Regions from separate parts of the Streptomyces sp. NPDC050145 genome, predicted to be linked through region 2. Evidence: predicted binding sites of a transcription regulator. Region 2 holds the regulator's gene; each other region holds the start of a gene.
The links. Region 2 encodes HrcA, which represses chaperone genes, less so after heat shock. Its sites were predicted from a motif close to TTNGCACTCNGNNNNNCNGAGTGCNAA; they were not measured.

Region 1 (2,267 bases), on a different contig from region 2:
CTCCAGGAGCGGGAGCAGGTCCTGGATGGACCCGATCTTGCCCTGGTGGATCAGGATGTACGGGTCGTCGAGGACGGCCTCCATACGCTCCTGGTCGGTGACGAAGTACGGGGACAGGTAGCCCTTGTCGAAGGCCATGCCCTCGGTGAAGTCCAGCTCCAGACCGAAGGTGTTGGACTCCTCGACGGTGATGACACCGTCCTTGCCGACCTTGTCCATCGCCTCGGCGATGAGCTCGCCGACCTGGCTGTCCTGGGCGGACAGACCGGCGACGGCGGCGATGTCGGACTTCGAGTCGATCGGGCGGGCGGTCGCGAGGAGGTCCTCGGACACGGCCTTGACCGCGGCGTCGATGCCCTTCTTCAGGGCGGCCGGGGAAGCGCCGGCGGCGACGTTGCGCAGGCCTTCCTTGACCAGAGCCTGGGCCAGCACGGTGGCGGTGGTCGTACCGTCACCCGCGATGTCGTTGGTCTTGGTCGCCACCTCCTTCACCAGCTGGGCGCCGAGGTTCTCGTACGGGTCCTCGACCTCGACCTCGCGGGCGATGGTCACACCGTCGTTGGTGATGGTGGGGGCGCCGAACTTCTTGTCGATGACGACGTTGCGGCCCTTGGGGCCGATCGTCACCTTGACCGTGTCGGCAAGCTTGTTGACGCCGCGCTCGAGGGCGCGACGGGCGTCCTCGTCGAACTTCAGGATCTTCGCCATGGGAGCGGTTCAGCCCTCTCGGAAAGCTAGGGGTGCTGCTGGGTGGTGAGCAACGAACCGCGCCCCCGACCCCGGCTTCTTACGATGCGGGTGCCAGGGGCGCAGATTCGAAACAAAGGTGCTGCTTCTCGACTTACTTCTCGACGATCGCGAGGACGTCGCGGGCCGAGAGGACGAGGTACTCGTCACCGTTGTACTTGACCTCGGTGCCGCCGTACTTGCTGTACAGCACGATGTCGCCGGTCTTGACGTCGAGCGGCAGGCGCTCGCCGTTCTCGAAGCGGCCCGGGCCCACGGCCAGGACGACGCCCTCCTGGGGCTTCTCCTTGGCGGTGTCCGGGATGACCAGGCCAGAGGCGGTGGTCTGCTCGGCGTCGAGCGGCTGGACCACAATGCGGTCCTCGAGCGGCTTGATGGCAACCTTGGAGCTGGTGGTCGTCACGATCCGACCTCCCCCTTCGGAGATCTCACGGGGTTAACTGTCTGAGGTGGCGACCAGGTGGATCCGTCGTCGCGGGTGCCGGATCTGCCCGTCGCTGTGTTGGCACTCTCCAGTGGTGAGTGCCAGGGCCGAGACTATGACCGCGATTAGCACTCGGTCAAGCGGAGTGCCAAATGCCTGCGGCGCGGCGTGGGGTTTTCGGGGCGGCTTCGCCGATCCGGGGGGGCGCCGCGGGGGTGCTTGATCGTTGCCGGGTGCCGGCCGGTGGGGCTTCTCGCGCAGTTCCCCGAGCCCCTGAAGGCATGCGCTGCGCGCAGCCTTCAGGGGCTCGTCAGATGTAGTCCTCCAGTTTGGCGACCGTGAAGCCCTGTTGCTGGATATGGCGCAGGAGGGTGGCCGTCGACGGGGTCAGGGACCTGGTGGACGGCGGGAGGATGATGTCGCCGGGGCGGAGGCGGTCCGTGCGGGACGGGTCGCGGCCCAGGACGATCGCGTCGATGCCGCAGGCACCCGCCGCCCTCAGGGTGCTGGCGTCGTAGTCGCCGGACGGCGGCCGCAGCAGCCGCGGGGCCCGGCCGAAGCGGCCCGCGAGCCGGCGCTGCTGCCCGCAGATCTCGGCGTGCTGGCGGACGTAGCCGAGGCCGGGCAGGTACGGGTGGGTCAGGGTGCGGTTCTGGACGCCGGCGCCGAGCGCGCGCAGCCTGCCATACGGGTCCTGACCGGGGCCCGCGGCGGAGCCGTCCAGGAACACCGAGACGGGCAGGCGCAGGTCGTGGACCAGCTGCGGGAAGCGCGGGTCGCGTTCCACGCCGCCGTCGAAGGTCAGGAAGACCACCTTGTCCCGGGTGGGGACGCGCTCGATCACCGGTGGCACCGCGCCCGGCGCCCGGCTCGGCAGCACCGGACGCGACGGCGGCACGGGCGGCGGGTCCAGCGGCTCGGCGAGCCCCCAGCGGCGGTGCGCAGCCGGGCCGGCACGGTCGTCCCGCGCGGGACCCGCCGCACCGGAGGCGCGCGCCGACGCCCGGTGCGGATGGCTGCGGACCTTCTGGGCGGCCTTGCGGCCCATCCGCTCGATCGGATCCACGGACTGCGCGCACCCGGTGAGCAGCGCGGC
Region 2 (2,267 bases):
CCCGCCGGGATCTTCACCGTGAGCGTGCGGCGGGAGCGGATGCGGCCGTCGCCCGCGCACTCGGGGCACGGGGTCGGGACCACGGTGCCGAAGCCCTGGCACTGCGGACACGGCCGCGAGGTCATGACCTGGCCCAGGAAGGACCGCGTGACCTGCGAGACCTCACCGCGACCGCGGCACATGTCACAGGTCTGCGCGGACGTACCGGGGGCCGCGCCCTCGCCGCTGCAGGTCGTACAGACGACGGCCGTGTCGACCTGGAGGTCCTTGGTGGTGCCGAAGGCCGCCTCGTCGAGCTCGACCTCCAGACGGATCATGGCGTCCTGGCCACGGCGCGTGCGCGAGCGCGGGCCGCGCTGCGACGCCGTACCGAAGAACGCGTCCATGATGTCCGAGAAGTTGCCGAAGCCACCGGCTCCGAATCCGCCCGCACCGCCTCCGCCGGACTGCGACAGGGGGTCGCCCCCCAGGTCGTAGACCTGCTTCTTCTGCGGATCCGAGAGGACCTCGTAGGCGGCGTTGATCTCCTTGAAGCGCTCCTGCGTCTTCGGGTCCGGATTCACGTCCGGGTGAAGCTCGCGGGCCAGCCTCCGGAAGGCCTTCTTGATCTCGTCCTGGGAAGCGTCGCGGCGCACGCCGAGTACGGCGTAGTAGTCCGTGGCCACTTACGACTCCGCCAGGATCTGTCCGACGTAACGTGCCACTGCGCGTACTGCTCCCATCGTTCCCGGGTAATCCATGCGTGTCGGTCCGACGACGCCGAGCTTGGCGACTGCCTCGCCGCCCGAACCGTAGCCGACCGACACGACGGACGTGGAGTTGAGTCCCTCGTGTGCGTTCTCATGACCGATCCGTACGGCCATGCCCGAATCATTGACCTCACCAAGGAGCTTGAGGAGCACGACCTGCTCCTCGAGTGCCTCGAGGACGGGCCGGATGGTGAGGGGAAAGTCATGTCCGAAGCGGGTGAGATTGGCGGTGCCGCCGATCATCAGCCGTTCCTCGGACTCCTCGACGAGCGTCTCCAGGAGAGTGGAGAGCACCGTCGAGACCGTGCCGCGGTCCTCCGCCTCGAAGGCCTCCGGCAGATCCTGCACCAGCTGCGGCACGTCGGCGAACCGGCGTCCCGCCACCCGGCTGTTGAGCCGGGCCCGCAGATCCGCGAGCGAGCTCTCGCCGAACGGCGCCGGGCAGTCGATCATCCGCTGCTCGACCCGGCCGGTGTCCGTGATCAGTACGAGCATCAGCCGCGCCGGCGCCAGCGAGAGCAGCTCGACGTGGCGCACCGTGGACCGGGTCAGGGACGGGTACTGGACGATCGCCACCTGCCGGGTGAGCTGCGCGAGCAGCCGCACCGTACGGCCCACGACGTCGTCGAGGTCGACGGCGCCCTCCAGGAAGTTCTGGACCGCGCGCCGCTCGGGCAGGGTCATCGGCTTGACGCTGGTGAGCTTGTCGACGAAGAGGCGGTACCCCTTGTCGGTCGGGATACGGCCCGCGCTGGTGTGCGGCTGGGCGATGTATCCCTCGTCCTCCAGGGCGGCCATGTCGTTGCGCACCGTGGCCGGGGAGACGCCCAGCCGGTGGCGCTCGGTCAGCGCCTTGGAGCCGACCGGCTCCTCGGTGCCGACGTAGTCCTGGACGATGGCGCGCAGCACCTCGAGCCTGCGTTCACTGAGCATCGGCGCACACCTCCAGCGACTCCCCGCTCGATCTCGGTCTCTCGATCTGTCTCTCGGACGCTGTTGGCACTCGCTGTGGGCGAGTGCCAGTCGTCCCCGGGTCAGTGTACGGCCGGTGGGTACGCCCCTAGCAAGAGCGCTAGCGTCGAGTACATGGAACGTATCGACTGGGTGGGGACGGGTTGGGAGGAACTGGCCCCGCGCGTGGGCCGGGTCCGGCTGCCGGGCTGGGACTGCACGGCAGGTCTCGTCGCCGGGGACGGCGCGGCCCTGCTGATCGACACGGGATCCTCACTCCGCGAGGGGGCCCGGCTGCGCACGGACGTACGCCGGCTGCTCGGCCCGCACGCGGGCGTGACGCACATCGCGCTGACCCACCCCCATTTCGACCACGTCTTCGGCACGGCGGCGTTCGCGGGCGTCGAGGTGTACGGGGCGGTGGGCGTCGACACGCTCTTCGCCCAGGCACGCGCGCGTGAGGAACTGTGCACGGATGCCGTACGGAACGGGCTCGGCCCCCACGAGGCGGCCGAGGCGGTCGATGTGCTGGTCAGCCCGCATCACCGGGTGTGCGGCGAGTGGACG
Region 3 (2,267 bases), on a different contig from region 2:
GCCTCGAGCGCGAGCTTCACGGCGTTGGCGCCGGTCGCCTCGTCACCGTCGAGCTCGAGCTTCTCGAAGACCGCGGAGGCCTGGAGGAGGGCCACGCCACCACCGGCGACGATGCCCTCTTCGACGGCCGCCTTCGCGTTGCGAACGGCGTCCTCGATGCGGTGCTTGCGCTCCTTGAGCTCGACCTCGGTGGCCGCGCCCGCCTTGATGACGGCGACGCCGCCGGCGAGCTTGGCGAGGCGCTCCTGGAGCTTCTCGCGGTCGTAGTCCGAGTCGCTGTTCTCGATCTCGGCACGGATCTGGTTGACGCGACCCTGGACCTGGTCGCTGTCACCGGCGCCGTCGACGATCGTCGTCTCGTCCTTGGTGATGACGACCTTGCGGGCGCGGCCGAGCAGGTCGAGACCGGCGTTCTCCAGCTTGAGGCCGACCTCCTCGGAGATGACGGTGCCGCCCGTGAGGATGGCGATGTCACCGAGCATGGCCTTGCGGCGGTCGCCGAAGCCCGGGGCCTTGACGGCGACGGACTTGAAGGTGCCACGGATCTTGTTGACGACCAGGGTCGACAGGGCCTCGCCCTCGACGTCCTCGGCGATGATCAGCAGCGGCTTGCCGGACTGCATGACCTTCTCGAGCAGCGGAAGGAGGTCCTTCACGTTGCCGATCTTCGAGTTGACGATCAGGATGTACGGGTCGTCGAGCGACGACTCCATGCGCTCCATGTCGGTGGCGAAGTACGCCGAGATGTAGCCCTTGTCGAAGCGCATACCCTCGGTGAGCTCGAGCTCCAGACCGAAGGTCTGGGACTCCTCGACGGTGATGACGCCTTCCTTGCCGACCTTGTCCATGGCCTCGGCGATGAGCTCGCCGATCTGGGTGTCGGCGGCGGAGATGGAGGCCGTGGAAGCGATCTGCTCCTTGGTCTCGACATCCTTGGCCTGCTCGAGCAGGGCGGCGGAGACGGCCTCGACGGCCTTCTCGATGCCACGCTTGAGGGCCATCGGGTTGGCACCGGCGGCCACGTTGCGAAGGCCTTCGCGAACGAGGGCCTGGGCCAGGACGGTCGCGGTCGTCGTGCCGTCACCGGCGACGTCGTCCGTCTTCTTCGCGACCTCCTTGACCAGCTCGGCGCCGATCTTCTCGTACGGGTCCTCGAGCTCGATCTCCTTGGCGATGGACACACCATCGTTGGTGATCGTGGGGGCGCCCCACTTCTTCTCGAGGACGACGTTGCGACCCTTGGGGCCCAGGGTCACCTTGACGGCGTCGGCGAGCTGGTTCATGCCGCGCTCGAGGCCGCGCCGTGCCTCCTCGTCGAACGCGATGATCTTGGCCATGTGAAGTGGTCCTCCCGGACGGGGTGGAAAAGCAAGCAAACGGACCGTGCCGGCGCCCGCGACGGACGGCTTGCGCACCTTGTGGTTCCTTGCCCCACCCGGCGTGCGAGCCTCACTGGCCCGATCCAAGTTCTGTCACTCTCACTCGGAGAGTGCTAAGCCCAATGATTAGCACTCGCCCCATGCGAGTGCAAGCGGCTACCACAGATCCGCACCCCCGCGCGCCACCCGGTCCCGCCCCCGACCCCGCTCCCGGTCCCGCACCGCTCCGGCCTCCGGGCAGCACGAAGGGCCCGCACCCCCGATCGGGGACACGGACCCTCGTGTCGTACGAAGCTTGCGGTCAGACGCGCGCGCTTCAGCCGGCGGCAAGCCGAACCATGTCGGCCTGCGGCCCCTTCTGGCCCTGCGAGATCTCGAACTCGACCCGCTGACCCTCTTCAAGGGTGCGGTATCCGTCCATCTGGATGGCGCTGTAGTGGACGAAAACATCCGCACCACCGTCGACCGCGATGAAGCCGTACCCCTTCTCCGCGTTGAACCACTTGACGGTGCCCTGAGCCATGCCTAACTCCCCTATTACTGGCCCTTGCGCGAGTCCGCACTTCGCGGACCCGGGTCAGACCTCACGCCCCAAAGGGTTGGGGGTGTGCGCCGGAACGCGTCGACCGCGGCCGAATGTATCTGCCCAACTGCCCTCTGCAACAGGTCAATCGGACGACAATTCTGAGCGCCCGCGATCGGGGAAACCGGGCCAACTCACCGGATCCCAGGGCAAGTCGGGTCGAATAAATGCCATAAAAGGCCCGAATGGGCGGGGCGCTTTGGCTGCTTCTCATCGGGATTCGCTCAAGAACTCATATGCGTCCGTCATGCACCACGGACGGGAGCGGAGCAGCTTCCCCAACTGTACCCCGCTCAACCATGCAG

Region 1: a site for HrcA is predicted at 1,297-1,323, ahead of groES (co-chaperone GroES). Genes of this name have one in related genera too.
Region 3: a site for HrcA is predicted at 1,470-1,496, ahead of groL (chaperonin GroEL). Genes of this name have one in related genera too.

The regions. Positions count from the first base shown of each region.
Region 1 covers NZ_JBITJS010000014.1:207,186-209,452, forward strand. Annotated here, with positions in the region: gene groL (chaperonin GroEL) at 1-708, opposite strand, end outside; gene groES (co-chaperone GroES) at 842-1,150, opposite strand; gene ACIBTU_RS27565 (polysaccharide deacetylase family protein) at 1,482-2,267, opposite strand, start outside.
Region 2 covers NZ_JBITJS010000005.1:352,981-355,247, forward strand. Annotated here, with positions in the region: gene dnaJ (molecular chaperone DnaJ) at 1-665, opposite strand, end outside; gene hrcA (heat-inducible transcriptional repressor HrcA) at 666-1,682, opposite strand; gene ACIBTU_RS13080 (MBL fold metallo-hydrolase) at 1,836-2,267, shown strand, end outside.
Region 3 covers NZ_JBITJS010000022.1:20,434-22,700, forward strand. Annotated here, with positions in the region: gene groL (chaperonin GroEL) at 1-1,337, opposite strand, end outside; gene ACIBTU_RS33770 (cold-shock protein) at 1,696-1,902, opposite strand.